3 regions of the Pedobacter suwonensis genome follow, and region 1 is predicted to be linked to each of the others. Evidence: riboswitches for the same ligand, from Rfam matches in the RefSeq annotation. Region 1 holds a riboswitch; each other region holds the start of a gene.
What was found. Region 1 has a riboswitch for S-adenosylmethionine ahead of DV942_RS02175 (SusC/RagA family TonB-linked outer membrane protein). Riboswitches for the same ligand answer to the same signal wherever they lie in the genome.

Region 1 (7,501 bases):
TAACTGAAAACTGTCATCCTGAGGGATAATTTATGATATAAAAATCAATATGATTGACGTTTTTTCCTTCGCACAATTCTTGCCTCGGCTCACCGCCGCCGAAGGGCTCTTACTTTTTGGCATCAAAAAGTAACAAAAAATGCCGGCTGAAAATTTTTCTTTCAAAGCCAGTGTTATGGCTAGAACAGTGCAGTCCGAAAAATTTATTAGGCCGGTTTTAAGTAGAACGGTGATACGGTGCTATGGCCTAGCTATACGGAAATGCATGATGCCGCATTCTGCTCATTAATAGGTAATTACAAAATAACGTCAATGGTAGCCTGTCGAAGGACCTTCATTTAAATTTTTCTATTGGGCGGTGTCTCACCAACCAAAGACTAAATCATACATTTTTTGGAGCGCAGGGCCATTCGCGACGATTAAAGATTGTTCCCGTGCTTCGCTATATCCTTTCGCTGCGCTTCAGGGATGCCGCTTCGCCCGGGGCTAAAAACGCGGTTATTGCTAAGAACAAACCAACAAAGTAGGAAACGTTGTTTTGTTTCCTGTACAGACCTTTGTTAAATAAACCTTTTTGTAGCGGCTATCCTTTTTGTTTTTGTTGCAGCGGTTTTTTTATTATAGAGCTATGCTCACAAAAAGATAGAAGCGGAAAGAAGGACTGCAGGTACCGAAAAGTACTACACCCGCTTTCCAAAAACGAAACGTCACGCCTTTTTACGTTAAAGATTCTTCACTGCGTTCAGAATGACAGCTAAGGAATAATTTAAGAATTTCTATTGGCCGGTGTCTCACCGACCAATGTTTAAATAGAAATAATCATACATTTTTTGGAGCGCAGGGCCATTCGCGACGATTAAAGATTGTTCCCGTGCTTCGCTATATCCCCTCGCTGCGCTTCAGGTATGCCGCTTCGCCCGGGGCTAAAGACACGGTTAGTGCTAAGGAACAAAGCAATAAAGTATGAAACGTTATTTTATTCCCTGTAAAGACCTTTGTTCAATAAACCTTATTGTAGCGGCTATCCTTTTTGCTGCAGCGGTTTTTTATTATAGAGGTATGCTCACAAAAAGATAGAAGCGAAAAGAAGGACTGCCGCAACCAAAAGACACTACAACTGCTTTCCAAAAAATGATCAAAATCTCAAAAATCGTTCTGAGTAAAGGATCGCCGAAGAAATCTTTCAAGCTAGTGGCTATCCTTATTAAAAAGATTGCTTCGTCGGCTGAAAAAGCCTTCTCGCAATGACGATCATTCTATTAATTTTTATTGGTCGGTGTCTCACCGACCAATGTTAATATTTTATATTAAAAGATTCTTCACTTCGTCCAGAATGGCATATAGTGAGTGAGTTATGATGCTTATTTCTTCAACAGCGCATCAATTTCAATATTGAATTCTTTCACAAATTCATCATAAAATTTACCAGTAGCCGGGCCGTTGAAACCGGTATGGATTTGGGCCACATTTCCCTGTTTATCGATTATAATGGTGGTTGGGAAAGATAAAAAAGAATCAAGTGCAGGCAATGATTCAGATACTGCCTGTTTATCGGCTGTTCCGGCCAAAACCTGATCGTATTCGATACCAAATCGTTCACGGAAACGGCCCATTACTTTTTTGGCATATTCAGGTTCAGTAGAACGCTCGTAATGCAAACCGATAATTTCTACGCCGCGGTTTTTATTCTTTTTATACCATGGCGCCATAAAAGTAGCTTCATCAACGCAGTTAGGACACCAGCTTCCGGTAATGGTTAAAATCACTACTTTGTTTTTGTATTTTTCATCCTTTAACGAAATCTTTTTACCATTTACATCAGGGAAACTGAAATCGAGTGTTTTGTATCCTTTTTTCAGGTAGGTGAGTTGATAAGGATCAGGCAGGGCTGCATCTTTATTTTTGTTCCCGCTAAAAGGCTGGCTGCCTCTTGCGCTTAAAACCTCGCCCTTTAAAGTACCATCTGCACCGAAAGTTCCTTTGTAGTAAGCAGGAGAGGAGCCGATGAAACTCGAAAGTTGAAATCCATTCCCCTCTACAATACCTTCAAGATAGCGAGAATCACCGGTTACACGGAGAAAAGTTCCGGTTAGTTTGTTTCCTGTTTGTTTAAACAGGCCTACTGTTTTTTCTTCTTTGCCATTTGGAGCGGTAAAAATTACATCATAGCTTCCTGAATAGTCGGCTGATGCAGGTCTGTCTGCTTTAAAACGATAGTTTTTGCGTTCGGCATCAATGATTAATGGTTTTCCGGATTTATCCTGTTTGCGTAAAGCTCCTGTTAACCGGTCGCCATCTATTGCAAATGCCAGTTCGTTATCAAACTGATCCAGTTTAACAAAAATTGAATCGGCTGTTTGTTTGACCACACCACCTTCAAAACTTTCTTCCGCATTGCGGAAATACAATTTCTGCTGACCACTTTTTTCATTGATCTCAAAATTGAAAGGGATTTCAAGTCCCTCCTTTACTTTCGCCACACCGCGCCAGTTGCCCAGCGCAACGAATGCCTTTGTTTTTTTTTCTTTGGCCTTTGCCTGTTGGTTATTGGCTAAAACTGCCTGATCCTGAGCAAAGGTTATGGAGGTTGATATGGCCAGTGCGGCAGTTAATAAGGATTTTATATTCATTGGGATGTATGTTAATCTACTAATTTAGTCGACAAATATACGGATGGAATAGTCAAAGAAAAAATATTTTAATAAATATCTATAAAAACTATAGGATAAATGGAATTAATTATACCTTTGCCCCAGTTATTTTAAAATACTTATCAAGAAAGGCGGAGGGAATGGCCCTGTGAAGCCTTAGCAACCATCTAATTTTTAGAAATGGTGCTAATTCCATCCCGGATGAATCTGGGGTAGTTAAGTCAGTTGTTTGCATAATCCTTATCTAACATATACGGAGCACTTCTGATTTAAGGGGTGCTTTTTTGTTGCCTCAATGCTTTCTTGAAAGTGAAATATGTATTAAACAAAATCATTCAAATGGAAAAAAACAGACGAGCTACATCACTTTTTGTAAACCTTTCTGCTAACTTACGAATGCGCCAGTCCTGTTAGGATGGTTCCATTTTAACAGGCGTTTTTGATCTAACCATTCCATTTTATTTTTTAATAAAAGACGGTGATTCACCGTTAGGAATCGTTTTGCCCAAATTTTATCTATTAACTAATTATTAAACATATACATGATCAGACTTTTAAAATCAATAGCATTTATTTTACTGCTCTTTGCTGTACAACCGGGATTTGCTCAAAATACCGCTATAACCGGAACAGTAAAATCAGCAGATGGAGAAACACTGCCTGGTGTTTCCATATTCGTCAAAGAAACCAAACAAACCACCATTTCTGATGCCAAAGGTGCTTTTTCGATAAATGCACCTGAAAAGGGCACATTAGTATTTTCATACATAGGTTTTAAAACCCAGGAAATACAGATCAGTAAAAACGGGCCAGTTTCAGTTATTCTTCAATCGAGCGATAATGCGTTAGATGAAGTGGTGGTTACAGCTTTAGGCATTTCCAGAGAGAAAAAATCACTCGGTTATGCTGTTCAGGAGTTAAAAGGGCAGGATTTGTCTGAAGCTAAAGAGTCCAATCTGGTCAATGCACTGGCCGGAAAAATCGCGGGTGTAAGGGTAACCAATAGTCAGGGGAGCATGGGCTCATCCCGTGTGGTCATCAGAGGGGAAACCTCTATAGCTGGAAATAACCAGCCCTTATTTGTGGTTGATGGAATTCCTGTAGATAATTCGCAGTTAAATTCTGCAGGTGCAAGGGATTATGCAAATGCCATCTCAGATATCAATCCGCAAGATATAGAAACAATCAGTGTATTAAAAGGGCCAAATGCGGCTGCACTATACGGTTCGAGGGCTGCCGCAGGGGTAATTCTTATCAAAACTAAAACTGGTAAATCGAAAAAAGGATTGGGCATTGAGGTTAACTCCAATGCCGTACTGGAAACTTTGCTTACTCTGCCGGTTTATCAAAATGCTTTTGGACAGGGATCGGAAGGTAAATTCAGTTACGTGGATGGTGCTGGTAAAGGCATTAATGATGGGGTAGATGAGAGCTGGGGACCAAAAATGGATGGCAGATTAATTCCACAGTTTTTTTCAAAAGGAGTGGCGGTTCCATTTGTAGCCCACCCAGATAATGTACGCGATTTTTTTCAGACAGGATATTCGTTAAATAACGGAGTTTCTGTAGCAGATGCAGGGGAAAAATATGATTACCGGATCTCTTACAATAACTTGAAACAAGTAGGTATTGTGCCTAATTCCGGGCAAGGTAAAAATTCATTTGTATTAAATACTTCACTGAAGATAACGCCAAAACTGACTTTAACGGCCAATGCGAATTACAGCAAGCTGAGTTCTGATAATTTGCCCGGTACAGGCGGTTCAAGATCAACCAGTACCATGTTGCAATTTACCTGGTTTGGCCGTCAGGTAGATATTAACCAGCTGAAAAACTATCTGGATGAAAATGGAAAAACATTTAACTGGAACAATAGCTATTACAGCAATCCATATTGGGTAGCTTATGAAAATACCGTGTCGCAAAACCGTAACCGGATTATTGGGAGTTTAGCGCTTAATTATAAAATTATCGATGGACTTGATTTCAATTTCAGAACTGGAACGGATTACTACAATGACAGGCGTAAGGTTAGAATCGCCTATGGTACCAATGGAACACCTTTTGGTTCTTATACCGAAAGTGCCTTTACCGTAAACGAAAATAACACCGACGCAACATTAAACTTCAATAAACAATTAAATGAAGATTTTAGCTTAGAATTATTGGGAGGTGGCAATATCCGTAGGCAGTACATCGAGCAAAACGACCAGAGTGCGCCTAAACTGGCCATTGCAGGACTTTACAACCTGAAAAACTCTCGCGATCCCCTGGTTTCATCCAATAATTTATCGCGCTTAAAATCGTATAGTGTTTATGCTTCCGGACAGATCGGCTTCAGAAATTACCTTTTTGCCAACATCACGGCGCGTAATGACTGGTCTTCTACTTTGCCTGCACAAAACAGATCATATTTTTATCCTTCATTTAATGGCAGCTTTGTAGCAACAGAGGCTTTTGATATCAAAAGTGAAGCCCTTAACTATTTAAAAATACGCGGAGGATGGTCTAAGGTAGGGAAAGATGCAGATCCTTACCGCTTAATTAATACCTATGTGTTTAGTGCGCCGTTTTATGGTAATCCTCAACTCACTACTGGTTCTATTGACCTAAACCCGAACTTAAAGCCTGAAACAACTACTGCTACAGAATTAGGGCTGGAAGCAGTTTTCTTGAATAAAAGATTACGTTTTGATTTCAGTGCTTACAATACCAATAGTTACAACCAGATTTTAGCTGCTGATGTAAGCCAGAGTACCGGTTTTAGCTCTAAATTGCTCAATGCCGGTAAGATCAACAACAAAGGGATTGAAGCACAATTAGGCATCACCCCTGTTAAAAAAGCCTTTACCTGGGATGTAGATTTCAATTTTGCGGCAAACAGAAGCAGGGTAATTGAACTCGATGCTGAAAAACTGCTGACCAATTATGTGGTGGCCACAAATTCGGCCCAGGTAATTGCAACGGTAGGTCAGCCTTATGGATCGTTGTTCGGGACAGCTTTTTTGAGAGATGGCAATGGCAACATCATTGTTAACGCTACGGGCGCACCTGCCACCAATCCAACCAAGCAGGTGTTGGGCAAATATACGCCGGATTGGATTGGGGGCGTTTACAATACTTTTAGTTATAAAGGCATCAGTTTAGGTGTATTGGTTGATGCCAGTTTTGGCGGTTCTATTTACAATGGAACTTACGCCACAGGAACTTATACCGGCGTTTTGGCTTCCACACTTCCGGGAAGGGCAGCTGAATATGGCGGTATTTCCTATTACTATCCCGGTAACGATAAAGCCAATGGAACAGTGAGGGTAACTGGAACCGCCCCTGCAGGCGTTACGGTGTATGATGATGGGATTATTTTTGATGGCGTAACGGCTGATGGCAAACGCAACGAGAAGATATTACCTGCTCAGCAGTATTACAAAACCTTTAGAAATATAGATGAAGCAAATATTTTCGATGCGTCTTATGTAAAACTCCGTGAGGTGAAATTAAGCTATAACCTGCCTGCCAAATGGCTGCGTCCGTTAAGTTTACAAGGCGTTTCGGTATCGCTTGTTGGCCGTAACCTGTGGATTATCCATCGCAATACGGTTGATATCGACCCGGAAGTGGCCTTTAATACTGGTAATGGTCAGGGTTTAGAGAGCTTATCCAATCCAAGCACCCGCAGTTATGGTATCAACCTCAATGTTAAATTTTAAAATATTTCCATCATGAAAAATAAAAAACTATATATACTGGCCATTTTGGCAATTGCCTTTGTATCATGCAAAAAAGAGCTGGATGAGGTGAATATTAACCCCAATGCACCAGAAATTGCGCAGCCAGATTATCTGCTCACAGGAACTACCAAGGCAACAGCAGATACCTATTGGGGCGTAACCAATAACATGAATTCCAGTTTGCTGTTTGCGCAGCAATGGGCCAAGGTACAGTATACAGAAGAAGACCGTTTTATTTACTCAAATAGTAGTTTTACCGCACTATGGTCAACAGGTTATGTCCAAAGTATTGCCGGTTTTAATAAAATTATCGAATTGGGAGATGCACAGGGAAATTCGAACTATAAAGGTGTTGCACTTGTCTTAAGATCATGGACATTTCTATTGCTTACGGATGCTTATGGCGATGTTCCCTACTCGCAGGCAGGGAAAATAAAACAGTTTGTTACCCCGGTTTATGATAAGCAAAAGGATGTTTATTATGGTATTTTAAGCGATTTGAAATCGGCGCAAGCGGCTCTAGACCCTGCAGGAAAGGTGATTGCCGGTGATGTGATTTATAGCAACAATATTGCCAGGTGGAAAAAGTTTGCCAATTCATTGAGGCTTCGTATCGCCTTGCGTATTGCAGATAGAGATCCATCTAAAGCCAAACAGGTAATTGATGAAATACAGGCAGAAGGCGGTGCTTACATCAGCAGCAATTCAGAAAATGCCATATTTAAATATGATGTATCGCCTCAGCAGAACCCGGTAGCCGCTTCATTCGAAACCAGAAATGATTACCGGATCAGTAAAACCATTGTTGATAAACTTTTTTCACTGAACGACCCAAGGTTACCCGTTTATGCCAGTAAAACGGAAAACGTTACGCCGCAGGTTTATGTGGGGATTCCAAATGGTTCTACCAACTCTGAAGCAAGTGCAATAGGTTTGGCAAATTCTTCAAAACCTGGTGCTTACTTTTTAGATGCCAAGGCTCCGGCGGTAATTTTTAGTTATGCAGAATTGCTTTTTGATAGGGCAGAGGCAGCAGCAAGAGGTTTCACTGCCGAAGATGCTGAAGATTTATACAAGCAGGCCATCAGGGCATCTTTTTTACAGTATAATATTGGTGGCACT
Region 2 (7,501 bases), 2.2 Mb from region 1:
TCCTTTACCTTCTCTAAAAGATCTTTTAATACTTCCTGGTCTTTTGCTTCTAATCTGCTCGTTTCCATAAATGATATGTTTACCGGCAAAATTAATAAAAACAGAATTTAGTATTAATATTTGATTTAAAATCGGAATATTATGTTGTTTTTTAACAATTTAAAGAAATTTAAAATTTATTTATTGTGTCAATTTCACTTTGGAAGCATATAAAATATGGCTATTGAAGGTTGAGGAGCGCCTGCCTTACCGCATTGTCATTCTGGTTTACAGCTTTATAATAGCCCACATCGCCTAAATAATAGCGGCAAAGTAAAGCTTTAAGATCATTTAAGATCACATTCTTTGAATTGTACAATTGAAACCGGTCTATCGTTATGTTTTTGCGTTGCAGAAATCCGATAAAATCTTTGAAGTCATTATCGTTTATGGTAAAGATGTTGATGTTCTGTTCTACAAAGCTGGCACTGTACCTATTAGTCAGTACATTAAATACATAATCAGAAAGCACTTTTTTGTTCACTAAACCAGTGTAAAACTTATTATAGCCGGTAGTGTCTAATTTTACGAATACGTCTGGTTGGATGCCGCCAACAGGTTTAACTTTTCTATTGTGTTGAATTACCCCTTCCGTTTTCTCAATAGAATCCTGAAAAGAAGTGCGGTCTCCGGTAAGTTCTCCATCCATCATCCGTTCGTCCAACTCATGTTTATAAGCATCATAGCCTTTCTTGTATGATTTTTGGATACTTCTGCCAGAAGGGGTGTAATATCTTGCGATGGTTAAGTTCAATGCAGAGCCATCGCCAAAAGCAAATTGTTCTTGTACCAAACCTTTGCCAAAAGAGCGGCGGCCAACAATAATCCCACGGCCCAGGTCTTGGATAGCTCCGGCAACAATTTCGCTCGCTGAAGCCGTATTTTCATTAATCAAAACAGCCAGTTTGCCATTTTGAAAAGACCCGGTGCCGGTAGAAAAGTAATCAGTCCGAGGCTCATGCTTACCCTGGGTGTATACAATGAGCTTATTTTCTCCCAGAAACTGATCGGCCAGGCCAGTTGCTGCCGTAAAATAGCCACCTCCGTTGTCGCGCAGGTCAAGAATGAGTTTTTTCATCCCCTTTGCTTTCAGGTTATTGGCTGCAGCAGCAAAATCATTATCCGTATTTGCGCCAAATTTACTGATCCGAACATAACCGGTTTCGTTGTTAATCATGTAAGCAGCATCAATACTGCTGATGTTTACCTTACCACGGGTAACCATAATGCGGTTGCTCTGTGATGCGCCCGGGTGTAAGAGCACTACGCTTACACCAGTTCCGGATTTACCTTTAAAACGACCGGTAAGTTGATCTTTAGGCAGGTTTCGTCCGCTTACTATAGCAGTATCAATACTCAAAATCTTATCGCCCAGTTTAATTCCTGCCTGATATGCCGGTCCGTCCTTCACCACCCCTGTAACCATCATGGTATCGTTAAGCATATAATATTCTATGCCTACCCCTTCAAAATTTCCTTCCAGGTTATCGGTCATATCCTGTGCATCGGTTGGTGGCAGGTAAACACTATGTGGGTCGAGCTGGTGCAGAACGCTATCGATAGGTAAGTTCTGAAGCGAATCCGTATTGATGTCATCAACATAATTACCATTGATGATGTGTAAGATTTCGTTTAGTTTTTCGTCGCTGTTTTCAGCTAGCTGCGGACTTTTTTTAACGCCAAAACCTTGGTCTTTAATGAATTTTATGCCCAAAAACATGCCTGCTATTAAGATTATAGAATAGCTTAAAGCGATTAGTATGTTGTTCCTGGTATTTTTTTTCATTGGCGTCACTGCAAATTTATGAAAATTAGCGGGTTGATATATTTTTTAACTGTATTTTCATGTCTTTTGTTTATAATATTTAGCATTAAATAATACCTGCCGCGGTTGGCTGAAATTTATGGCAGATATTTTTTAGATTTTTAACCTAGTTTTTAGAAAGAATTTACCGAATTTTATCAAAATTAAATTTATGAACAGAGTTACCGAGCAAGAGTCTAACTATAAACACATCGATCAGATGTCGGTATTAGAGGTTTTGCAGGGCATTAATAATGAAGATAAAACTGTAGCATTTGCAGTTGAGAAATCTTTGCCTCAGATTGAAAAGTTAACGTCGGCAGTGGCCGGGCGGATGAAAAAAGGTGGGCGTCTTTTTTATATAGGTGCAGGAACAAGCGGTCGCTTAGGTGTAGTAGATGCTTCAGAATGCCCGCCTACTTACGGTGTGCCATTTGATTGGGTTGTAGGAATTATTGCCGGTGGAGATACTGCGATTAGGAAAGCGGTAGAATTTGCTGAAGATGACGCGGAGCAAGCCTGGAAAGATCTTCAGGAATTTGATATTAATGAAAAAGATTGTCTGGTTGGCCTCGCAGCATCAGGTACCACGCCCTATGTAGTGGGCGGATTAAAAATAGCTCGAGAACATGGAGTCTTAACAGGTTGCATTGTTTGTAATACCGGCGGACCTATTGCCGCAGCTTCGGATTTCCCGGTTGAAGTAGTTGTTGGCCCTGAATTTATTACCGGCTCTACGCGCATGAAATCCGGTACAGCGCAAAAAATGGTATTAAATATGCTAAGCACTACGGTGATGGTTCAGTTGGGCCGCGTGGTTGGCAATAAAATGGTCGATATGCAGTTAACCAATCATAAACTGGTAGACCGCGGTACACAAATGGTGGCCAATGAACTGAACATTGGTTATGATGAAGCCGCTGAACTGTTAAGCCGTTATGGAAGTGTACGTAAAGCTGTAGAAGCAGGGCACTAAAAAATGAGAGAAGGATGGAATGATTGAATGAAAAAGTGCTGTGATGTAGAAATGATCTTAACATTTACTCATTCAAAACTCAATCCTTTCAATAATTAAAAAAAGTATGCACGAAATTGAGCCTTATTACCAGTGGAGAGATGATTATATTTCGGCAGAAGATGAGCGTTCGCCATTTTATAACACCGAGTATTCAGAACTTTACTTTGATAAGCAGATCTATAACTTTTTGCTACACCCGCAATGGGATGAGTTTGGCTCTAATACCTTATATATGAAGGTTTTGTATGCCGACTATGACCGCAGTTATGCCATTATAGAGTTTATAGGCGAGTGGAACGATGCCATTAATAACGACATTATGTTGCTAAAACGCGATATTTTGGAGATGATGATGGATGAAGGACTAAATAAATTTATCCTGATAGGTGAAAATGTACTGAATTTTCATGCTTCAGACGATAGTTATTATGAAGAATGGTTTCAGGAAGTAGAAGATGGCTGGATTGTTGGGGTGAATTTTCAGGAACATGTAATTAGCGAATTCCGTGATAACAGCATTGATTATTACATTAACTTTGGCGGTGCGTTTGACAATCTGCCATGGCGTACCTTAAAACCTTTACAGTTCTTTAAAAAAGTTGAAGAACTGCTGACAAAAAGATTGAACTAAATGTTTATTTTTATATCATTTAACATACAAAAATTAAAATGGAACAACAAAATTATCAATATCAAAACAACAGTGTTTTCGTTCAGGAAGGATCTGTTTCTAAAAAATTCTTCGCCAATGTTTTCTTATGGATGTTTGTGGCATTGAGTTTATCAACAGTAGCGGCCTATTTATTTGGAACAAATGAGCAGTTTATGCAATACCTGCTAACCGTTAATCCATCTACCGGTAAAGTTGGTATGTCGATTTTCGGGTACATTGCCATGTTCGCACCACTTGGACTTGTTTTATTAATGAGTTTTGGTTTAAGTAAACTTTCGTATCCTGCGCTTGTAGGTGTTTTTGTTTTATATTCAGTACTAACTGGAGTAAGCTTAAGCTTTATTTTACTGGCTTATACCTCTGGCTCAGTGGTAAGCTGCTTCGCAGGTGCCGCAGGTATTTTCGGTATTATGGCTTTTATGGGCTATACCACCAATATTGATTTGAGCAAATTCGGCCCTATTTTAATGGTAGGGGTAATCGGATTAGTTATTGCAAGCTTGGTGAATATGTTTATTCAAAGCGAACAGTTTAGTTTATTTATGGCATTTATCGGTATTGCCATCTTTACCGCATTAACTGCATACGATGTTCAGAAAATTAAACAGATTGGCCAAGGTATTGAAGCAAGTGGAGAAGAAGTACTTCAGGTAGAATCAAAAAAAATGGCGATTGTTGCAGCATTACGCTTATATCTTGATTTTCTAAATATTTTCTTGTTCTTACTCCGCATTTTCGGTAGCAGAAGATAATGGATAAGTTTTTAGCGATTACCGGCTTTCTGTTAGTTGGCGTATGTATTCAGATGCTGATTACCATTTTTATAACAGATAATGTCTTTGTAGTAAGTTCAGGCAGTGGGATTTGGATGAGCTATATGGGAATTTGGTATAATAAAAAATATGGAAGAAAAGTAAACAGCTAATCTCAAAAACAAAACAATATTCTTAAGGCCGTGCAGAATTGCATGGCCTTTGTAATTTTATTTGGCAGCAAAGCGATAATTTTTGGAATTGATCATGCTTTGTTGCATTTTTGTATGCTTATTAAGAAAGACGGAGGGATTAGACCCAACGAAGTCTTAGCAACCTGTAACCTACAAGGTGCTAAATTCTATTCTGCAAATAGCGGAAACAGATAAGTTTAGGATTACGATTCACGTACCAACTTTTTCAATAAGCCTTTTAGAGACTTGAGACAATAGATTTGAGATTTTAGACATTACGTCTAATCCATTCTCATATCTAATCTCTCATATCTCAAATCTTACAACAACAAATGGGTATAAGAGAAGAATTAGAGAAACGTATTTTGGTGATTGATGGTGCAATGGGTACCATGATTCAGCGATATAACTTAAGCGAAGAAGATTTCAGGGGAGAGCGATTTAAAAACCATCCTTGTGACGTGAAAGGCAATAACGATTTGCTCAATATCACGCGTCCGGATATCATCAAAACGATACACCTGGAGTACCTGGCGTCCGGCGCCGATATTATCGAAACCAATACGTTTAGTACACAGCGCATTTCCATGGCTGATTATCAGATGGAAGACCTTTCGTACGAAATGAGTTTTGAAGGTGCAAGGGTGGCAAAAGAAGCTGTAAATGAATTTATGGCAGCAAATCCTGATCGTAAATGTTTCGTGGCCGGTGCTATCGGCCCAACAAACCGTACCCTTTCCATGTCGCCAAATGTAAACGATCCTGGTTTTAGGGCGGTTTATTTTGATGAGCTGGAAAAAGCTTATTATGAGCAGGTGCGGGGTTTGGTAGATGGTGGTTCGGATGTATTGTTGATTGAAACCATTTTTGATACTTTAAATGCTAAAGTGGCTATTGTAGCCATTAAAAAATATGAAGAGGTAATAGGGCGTAAATTGGAAATCATGATTTCTGGTACCATTACTGATGCTTCCGGACGAACACTTTCCGGGCAAACTGCCGAAGCTTTTTTAAACTCTGTAATGCACGCAAAACCGCTAAGTATTGGTTTTAACTGCGCTTTGGGTGCAAAAGAGATGCGTCCGCATATTGAAGAGCTGGCTACAAAGGCAGGCTGCTATGTTTCAGCTTATCCAAACGCAGGTTTACCCAACGAATTTGGTGCTTACGATGAGCAACCGCACGAAACGGCCCATCTGGTTGATGATTTTATTGCCTCGGGTTTTGTAAATATTGTTGGCGGCTGCTGCGGTACTACACCAGCGCATATTGGCTGTATTGCTAAAAATGCACGAAAAGCCAAACCCAGAAAATTACCGAAACTTCCGCAATACATGCGCTTAAGCGGGCTGGAGCCTGTAACCATTACACCAGAAAGCATTTTTGTGAACATTGGAGAGCGTACCAATATTACCGGATCTCCAAAATTCTCTAAACTGATTTTGGGTGGCGATTATGAAGCTGCATTGGCCGTTGCCTTGCAACAGGTTGAAGGTGGTGCACAGATAATTGATGTGAATATGGACGAAGGAATGCTGGATTCGGAAGCCGCCATGACCAAATTCCTGAACCTCATTGCTTCAGAGCCAGATATCGCCAAACTGCCGATTATGGTCGATTCATCAAAATGGTCGGTGATTGAAAATGGTTTAAAATGCCTGCAGGGGAAAGGGATTGTTAACTCCATTTCTTTAAAAGAAGGCGAAGATAAATTCCGTGAAAGCGCCCGTAAAATTATGCAATATGGTGCAGCGGTAGTGGTAATGGCATTTGATGAGCATGGGCAGGCCGATAATTATGAACGCCGGATCGAAATCTGTAAACGCAGTTACGATATCCTGGTAAACGAAATTGGTTTTTCGCCGGAAGATATCATCTTCGATCCTAATATTTTAACTGTGGCAACCGGGCTGGAGGAACATAATAATTATGCAGTCGATTTTATCAATGCCACCCGTTGGATCAAAGAAAATCTGCCTTACGCCAAGGTAAGCGGAGGGGTTTCTAATATTTCGTTTTCTTTCAGGGGAAATAATGTGGTAAGAGAAGCCATGCACTCGGCTTTCCTTTATCATGCCATCCGCGCAGGTTTAGATATGGGTATTGTAAATGCCGGTATGCTGGAGGTTTACCAGGAAATTCCACCAGAATTGTTAGAAAGGGTAGAAGATGTACTGTTAAACCGCAGGGAAGATGCAACCGAACGCCTGGTCGAATATGCCGATACCGTAAAAACCAAAGGTAAAGAAGTAGTTAAAGATGAAGGCTGGCGAAAAGGTTCAGTTGAAGAAAGATTATCACATGCCCTGGTTAAGGGTATTGTAGAATACCTGGATGATGATGTAGAAGAAGCCCGGCAGAAATACGACCGTCCGATCCAGGTTATTGAAGGGCCATTGATGGATGGGATGAATATTGTGGGAGATTTATTTGGTGCCGGAAAGATGTTTTTGCCTCAGGTGGTAAAATCGGCCCGGGTAATGAAAAAAGCAGTGGCCTACCTGTTACCTTTTATTGAGCAGGAAAAATTGAACAATCCTGATCAGAACCAGAATTCTTCGGCCGGAAAAGTATTGATGGCCACCGTAAAAGGAGATGTACACGATATCGGTAAAAATATTGTAGGCGTGGTACTGGCCTGTAACAACTTCGAAATTATTGATATGGGCGTGATGGTCCCGGCACAGGATATCATCAAAAAAGCCAAAGAAATAAATGCTGATATTATTGGTTTAAGTGGTTTGATTACGCCTTCGCTGGACGAAATGGTTCACTTTGCCAAAGAAATGGAAAGAGAGGGGTTCACCATCCCGTTGATCATTGGTGGCGCAACCACTTCACGCATCCACGCAGCAGTAAAAGTAGCGCCGAATTATTCAGGGCCAGCTATCCATGTATTAGATGCTTCAAGAAGTGTTACCGTTTGCAGTACCTTGATGAATCCGGAAACGAGAGATGAGTATATCGCCGGCATCAAAGCGGAGTATGATAAAGCACGCGAAGCGCATTTAAATAAACGTT
Region 3 (7,501 bases), 220 kb from region 1:
GATCGGATGTATAAATTTTATCAAAAGGAACATTCTTGTATTTTTGATAAAAAGCTTCAGCTTGCGCCCTTCCCAAATCATTTAGATCAGAATTTATACCCCTGCCCTGTACTATGCCTTGTCTGTTAAGTTCTGTTTCGCCGTGACGTATGATGTATATTTCTTTAACCATTAAATGGGATTTTTTGGATTATAAGATTGCAGGATTAACATTTTTTATTTATTATTTTTTTGACTTTGCGAAAAGACCTTAAAATCCTATCATCATAACAATCTTAATTCACTACCGGTAATTTATAATATTGCGGTTTCTTTTCTTCCTCAAAAACAACATTTTCGAAATCGGTAACTACATTGTATAGTGTATCGCGTTCTATTGCTTTCCGGCCCACTTGTTTAATCAGATTAACCAGCTCTTTAGTGCTCATCGCCGGATTTTGCTCTTCGGCTCCAGCCATTGAGTAAATTTTAGTCGTATCATCCAAAGTACCGTCAATGTCATCAACGCCATAATTTAGGGATAACTGTGCCGTTTCGCGACTGATCATGGCCCAGTAAGCTTTAATATGATCAAAATTATCTAGATAGATGCGGGCAATTGCATAATTTCTCAAATCTTCAATTACCGAAGATTCAGGCACATTGCTCATCTGGTTATGCTGATTTCTGAATTTTAAAGGAATAAAGGTTTGGAAACCGCCAGTACGATCCTGCAGTTGACGTAGTTTTTCCAAATGGTCAACCCGGTGCCAGTATTTCTCAATATGTCCATAAAGCATGGTTGCGTTACTCCGCATACCTAATTTGTGCCATTCTTCATGGATATCCAGCCATTGCTGACCGGTACATTTGTCTTTGGCAATCTGTTCCCTTATTTCGGGATGAAAAATTTCTGCTCCTCCGCCCGGTATAGATTCCAAGCCGGCTTCTTTCATCAAACGCATACCCGTTGCATAATCAATTTTAGCCTTCTTGAAGATATAATGGTACTCTACAGGTGTTAATGCTTTAACATGTAAATCCGGACGGTGTTGTTTAATAGCGGTGAACAAAGCCGAATAAAAGGCCACATCATATTGCGGAAGTACCCCTCCTACAATGTGTACCTCTGTTACCGGTTCGCCATCATATTTTTTAACAATATCGAGCATTTGCTCCATCGTTAACGCCCAGCCTTCCTCTTTTTGCTTGATTAAACGGGAATAAGAACAAAATTTGCAGTCGTAAACGCAAAGGTTGGTAGGTTCCAGATGGAAGTTCCGGTTAAAATAGGTTTTATCGCCATGTTTCCGTTCGCGGATAAAGTTGGCCAATACGCCAAGATAACCCAATTCTGCATGTTCGTATAAGTACACACCTTCGTCGAAGGTAATCCGCTCTTTATGAAGAACTTTATGCGCGATGTTTTGTAGTTCAGTTGATAAATTGGTATCAGCTAATATTTTTTCAACTTGCTCAGTTGTATTCATTCCTGATTTATTTTGAACAAAAATACGATAATGAGCCGATTTGAAAATCATTTTCTTGTAACAAACCGTGATTTTTAGATATTGTACCTGATTATTAAACACAGTTGAACACTGATCAACACGATATTGATTGCTTTTTATCGTAAACTTAGCTATAGGCGTTAACATTAGCCACCGAAATGTAGAAGTCACGAAGAAATAACTATCAAGCTCGGGGATAAATCCATGTTTCAACACTTGACGGTAGTTTATGTAAGATAAAACCTGAATCTAAGTTCAATGCTAACAAGCTGCTACAAATGATTCTAAGAAACTTCGGGCAAATCCGTGTCTCCGTGGCAACCCTAAAAGACAGTAAACAAAAAAAGCACCTCTTTTCAGAAGTGCTTTAAGGGTATGTTTTTCGACGTTAAATATTATCTGGCTGCAGGTACAAAAGTTAGAATAATGTTTGCAGTTCTGCCACCAAATTCAATTGGTGATTTTAATACCATTTGTGTGCTTGAAAGTTCAGTTAATACCAAACGATAACCTTCAGTTACATTTTTTGCTTTGTCACCCTCGTATATTTTTTTAAACTGGAAAGTTTGATCCTTAGGGGCAGCCGACCAGAAAATAGTCTGCATTACAGCACCACAGGTACTTGATGCAGGTAAGGTATAAGATCCATTACCACTATTGGTTAAATTCCATGTACTTCCCTCAAAACATTTATAAGATTTCTCTCCAAATAAGCCCTGAACAGCACCATCAGGCAAACCTTCCAAAGCTACATTACTCACTACCCATTCGCGAACAACTGTACCTCTGCTACCCGTTACACCTGCAGTTACTCTTTTTGCAGTATTACAACTTTGTAACATTACTAAGGTAGAACATGCAATTGAGATAGCTATAAATAATCTTTTCATTTTCTATGTAATTTAAATTTTGTCAAACTTGTTACATAAATCTTGCCAAAACCGTTACTAACCTTAAATTAGCGCTAAAATATTAAACCCCATACCCATATTACATCGTCCAAAATCAATCATCATGAAACCAGAAACCCTTGCTATTCACGCCGCTAATCTTGTAAAAATCAATACAGGTGATGTTACGCCGCCTATTAATTTATCTACCACATTTTTTCGTGACGAAGATGGTGGCTATCCTGGCGGACACATGTATAGCAGGGTAAGCAATCCAAACCGGTCTGCTTTAGAAAACACTGTAGCTAAACTGGAATATGGCGAAGATGCAGCAGCATTTTCCTCGGGTAATACCTGCGGTTTGGCATTGTTTCAGGCTTTGAAACCAGGCAGTCATATTATTGCACCGGACGATATGTATTGGGGCATTAAAAAACAATTGCTGACGATTTTTAACAATAGCCTGGAATTTGATTTTATTGACCAGACCGATTTGTCGCTAATAGAATCAAACATTAAGCCCAATACAAAACTAATTTGGATCGAAACACCATCCAATCCACTGTTGAAGGTTACCGATATAGAAGAGATTGCTAAAATAGCCAATGCTAAAAATATCACCATGGTCTGCGATAGTACATTTGCTTCCCCTATTTTACAAAATCCAATTTTATTAGGAGCAGATATTGTCATGCACAGCAGCACGAAATACCTTGGTGGCCATAGCGATGTGCTTGGAGGAATTTTGGTGACAGCAAAGAAAGATGAGTTGTGGGAGAAAATCAAAAACATACAGCAAACCGGTGGTGCCGTTCCATCACCCTTCGATTGCTTTTTATTAAGCAGAAGCATAAAAACCCTGGCCTACCGCATAAAAGGTCATTGTGAAAACGGGAAGATTATTGCTCACTATTTAAATAAACATCCAAATGTAGAAACCGTTTTTTATCCCGGACTGGAAGACCATCCGCAACATGGTATTGCAAAAAAACAGATGAAAGATTTTGGCGGCATGATGTCGTTCCTGGTTAAAGGTGGTGTTGAAGCCGCTCATAAAGTGGCGAATAAGGTCCGGTTATTTGCACAGGCGACCAGTTTAGGTGGCGTGGAGAGTTTAATCGAACATCGCTACTCGGTAGAGGGGCCGGATAGCAAAACGCCTAAAAATCTGCTCCGTATTTCCGTTGGACTGGAACATGCAGATGATCTTATTGCCGATTTGGAGCAGGCGTTAGGCTAAAGTTTTCTACGGTCCTATAAGATTTTTGAAGCCTTATAGGACTAAAAATCTATTTCGGATTACAAGCCGTGGTCAGTTTCAAAGAATAGTTTGCCTCCAGTGGCTCATTTGTTTGTGCCAAACGTTGTGAACCCGTATTCGCAGGACAAGCAATATCTCCTGCAGCATCATAAACCAATTTGTTCCCATTTGCCATCAATTCCTTTGGCACATATACCTGTACTTTGGTAACTGAATAACCTGAAGGAAAATAACGTATGTAATAACCATCAGGATGTTTGGTCCAGATGCCGCTTGGCACATCGCTTCTTGGTGGGGCCATACCCGCCAAAATCGCATATTTTTCCATATCAGCATAAGTGTAATTTCCGGAAGCTACCAGCTGTCTGATATTGTTTTCTGCCTCAAAAACTGCCTTTACACCCGCTGGCAACTGGTCTTTAGCCTTTTCCATTACATCAAAAGGTAACACACCCAGGGCGCCTCCCTCCAATTGTGTAATCTGACTCGGGGTTAATAATTTTACAGCGGTTAATTTTACCTGTCCGTTAAAATCAGCAAATTTTGTTCTGGCAATAATGGTCCACAGCAGCGCCTGGATGTCATGTTGATCCACCTCAGGATGTTTTTCTGCGCTTTTCAATATCGCAACCACTATTCCTTCCTTAGGACCCAGTACAGGAGCGAACATATAACCATCGCCTTTTGACGGCGCAAATGTTCCCGCCTTTAAACAATAACTTTTGTTGGTCATCTCATAAAGCCCCTCGCAAAGCACAAATCCGCCCTCTGGATTTTTAGGTAGTAAATACAATGGTTGTGCCTTTAAATTTAACGAAGTAATAAAGTCGGGCATTTTTTCACCTTCCCTGTTTACATCTTCAAAACTGGTGGTTATTGCAGCGGGCTGTTTCAGAAACCTGTCTACCCCTAAGGCTTTGGCACCCTGGGCGGTTCCGATTTTTAATAATTTATCTTTCAAACCTCCAAACTGGGCATTGGTAGTGCTGACAAACATCACCGTGAATAGTAGGCCTAAACTTAAAATGCTTGTGTTTTTCATGATAATCATATTTAGATAGGTAGCGCAAACTTAGCATATTCAGCGCTAATTTCACATCGAAAGTTCGATTTTAGCATTGTAACATAAAATTAAGTAACTAGTTATCAGTTATTTATTTTAAAATCAAAATTTTATTTTGTGTATTAAAAATTAATCCTGACATTTGAAATATTATTTGGCGGAAAGCTAAATAAAAGTCAATCTTCATAGGTTGATTTATAAAGAAGTGGCGAGAGACTGGCTCGATGACCCACTGGCAACCCTCAGAAAGAGAAGGTGCCAATTCCTGACCAGATAACATGGTGTTATTTGGTGATATAAATTATAACTGATGAAAACATTAAATCTTCGATCGCTAAGCGAATCCAATGCAGACCTTAAAAAGGTAAAACAAGTTGCTATTTCTGTTACTTGCAGTTATATGCTTGCTATGGCTTGTATGCGCTGTTGCATACAGTAATTTAAAAATCTTCCTTTTTTGTTTCCCTCAAACTGGAAGGTCCCGGATAACCGGGATACGCCCTTTTAAGCTTTAGGACTACCCTAAGTTAGTTATCTTATCAATTCATAAATTAAAACAGAAATTATGTCAACATCATATAAATTTGAAACTTTACAATTACACGCTGGTCAGGAAATAGATCCAACAACAGGTTCAAGAGCCGTACCCATTTACCAAACGACGTCTTACGGGTTCAATAGTGCTGAACACGGTGCCAATTTATTTGCTCTAAAGGAGTTTGGTAATATCTACACCAGGATCATGAATCCAACCAACGATGTTTTTGAAAAACGTATTGCCGCTTTGGAAGGTGGCGTTGCTGCTCTGGCCGTTGCCTCAGGACAAGCTGCACAATTCATCGCTTTAAATAATATACTGGAGGCTGGTGATGGTATTGTTTCTTCTTCTCACATTTATGGCGGAACATATAACCAGTTTAAAGTGGCTTTTAAACGTTTAGGTATCCATGTAGATTTTGCCAATCCGGATGTGCCTGAGGAATTTGAAGCTAAAATTACCGATAAAACCAAAGCCATCTATCTGGAAACCATCGGTAATCCAGCCTTTAGTGTACCTGATTTTGAGAAGATTGCCGCTATTGCCAAAAAATATGACCTCCCGTTGGTGGTTGATAATACTTTTGGTGCAGGAGGTTATTTATTTAAGCCATTAGAACATGGAGCAAACATTGTGGTAGAATCTGCAACGAAATGGATCGGTGGTCATGGAACAAGCATTGGCGGCGTAATTGTCGACGGCGGAAACTATAACTGGGGTAACGGGAAATTCCCTCAGTTCTCCGAGCCTTCAGCAGGTTACCATGGTTTGGTTTTTAGTGATGTTTTTGGCATTGGCGGGCCGTTCGGTAATATTCAGTTTATCATTCGTGCCCGTGTAGAAGGATTAAGAGATCTTGGGCCTGCCCTATCGCCTTTTAATTCTTTTCTTTTGTTGCAAGGAATGGAAACGCTATCGCTCCGCGTACAACGCCATGTTGATAATGCCCTTGAACTGGCCACCTGGTTAGAAAACCATCCGCTGGTTAAAGAAGTACAATATCCCGGATTAGCAAGTAGCAAATACAACAATCTTGCGAAGAAATATTTAAGCAATGGTTTTGGGGCCGTACTGTCTTTTGAACTAAATGGAAGCAAGGAAAATGCCACGCAGGTTATTGATCATTTGAAACTGGTTTCGCACCTAGCCAACGTGGGCGATGCCAAAACGCTGATCATACAGCCATCGGCCACCACACACCAGCAATTGAGTGAAGAAGAACAACTGGCCGCGGGCGTAAAACCAAACGCCTTAAGGGTCTCAGTTGGTATTGAGCATATCGATGATATTAAAGCTGATTTCGAACAGGCATTTGCAGCCATTAACGCACAAGTTTCTACCGAGAGTTTATTAGCTTAAGCACATTTACCTTCCGATACAACAAAACAATGAGTACAGCATCAATATATAATCATCCTAGACAGTTTAAATTAGAAAACGGAAAAAAAATCCGTAACCTGCAGGTTGCTTATCAAACTTATGGGAAACTAAATGCGGCTAAAGATAACGTTATCTGGGTTTGCCATGCACTTACTGCCAATGCAGATGTTTTTGAATGGTGGGAAGGTTTGTTCGGGCAAAATGCTTTGTTCAATCCTGCGGAACACTATATTGTGTGCGCCAATGTTTTAGGGTCTCATTATGGCAGCACTAGCCCCTTGAGTACAAATCCGGTAACAGGCCTGCCATATTACCTGTCTTTTCCACAGTTTACCATTCGCGATTTGGTATCAGCACACCAGTTATTGGCTTCGCATTTAGGCGTAGACTATATCAAGTTGTTAATAGGTGGTTCTTTGGGCGGACAACAAGCAGTTGAATGGAGTATTTCAGACCCGAATAAAATTGAAAACCTGATTTTAATTGCCACTAATGCAGCACATTCTCCCTGGGGTATCGCTTTTAATGAAAGCCAGCGTTTGGCCATTACTACCGATAGAACTTTTTACGCTAACCAACCAAACGGTGGTAGCAAAGGTTTAAAAACTGCCCGTAGCATTGCGCTTTTAAGCTATAGAACCTACGATGCTTATGGCAGTACACAGGTAGAAAGTGTTAACGATAAAACTGACCACTTCAGGTCGTCTTCTTATCAGAATTATCAGGGCGAAAAACTGATCAACCGCTTTAATGCTTACAGTTATTATTATTTAACTAAAGCAATGGACAGCCATAATGTTGGTCGTAACCGCAAAAGTATTGGCGATGCCTTAAAATTAATTAAGGCGAACACCCTGGTCATCGGAATAGAAAATGATG

Region 2: it holds a riboswitch for S-adenosylmethionine, as region 1 does, so the genes downstream of both, metH (methionine synthase) here and DV942_RS02175 (SusC/RagA family TonB-linked outer membrane protein) in region 1, are expected to answer to the same signal.
Region 3: it holds a riboswitch for S-adenosylmethionine, as region 1 does, so the genes downstream of both, DV942_RS01245 (O-acetylhomoserine aminocarboxypropyltransferase/cysteine synthase family protein) here and DV942_RS02175 (SusC/RagA family TonB-linked outer membrane protein) in region 1, are expected to answer to the same signal.

What each region holds. Positions count from the first base shown of each region.
Region 1 is NZ_CP031708.1:547,692-555,192, reverse strand. Features, by position in the region: gene DV942_RS02180 (peroxiredoxin family protein) at 1,362-2,630, opposite strand; SAM riboswitch class I at 2,768-2,874, shown strand; gene DV942_RS02175 (SusC/RagA family TonB-linked outer membrane protein) at 3,194-6,358, shown strand; gene DV942_RS02170 (SusD/RagB family nutrient-binding outer membrane lipoprotein) at 6,371-7,501, shown strand, end outside.
Region 2 is NZ_CP031708.1:2,718,767-2,726,267, reverse strand. Features, by position in the region: gene DV942_RS11065 (histidine decarboxylase) at 1-68, opposite strand, end outside; gene DV942_RS11060 (S41 family peptidase) at 221-1,825, opposite strand; gene murQ (N-acetylmuramic acid 6-phosphate etherase) at 2,016-2,819, shown strand; gene DV942_RS11050 (hypothetical protein) at 2,926-3,492, shown strand; gene DV942_RS11045 (Bax inhibitor-1/YccA family protein) at 3,531-4,286, shown strand; SAM riboswitch class I at 4,575-4,678, shown strand; gene metH (methionine synthase) at 4,813-7,501, shown strand, end outside.
Region 3 is NZ_CP031708.1:322,831-330,331, forward strand. Features, by position in the region: gene DV942_RS01220 (histidine phosphatase family protein) at 1-172, opposite strand, end outside; gene mqnE (aminofutalosine synthase MqnE) at 276-1,469, opposite strand; gene DV942_RS01230 (hypothetical protein) at 1,886-2,380, opposite strand; gene DV942_RS01235 (trans-sulfuration enzyme family protein) at 2,505-3,620, shown strand; gene DV942_RS01240 (hypothetical protein) at 3,670-4,683, opposite strand; SAM riboswitch class I at 4,897-5,007, shown strand; gene DV942_RS01245 (O-acetylhomoserine aminocarboxypropyltransferase/cysteine synthase family protein) at 5,270-6,601, shown strand; gene DV942_RS01250 (homoserine O-acetyltransferase family protein) at 6,631-7,501, shown strand, end outside.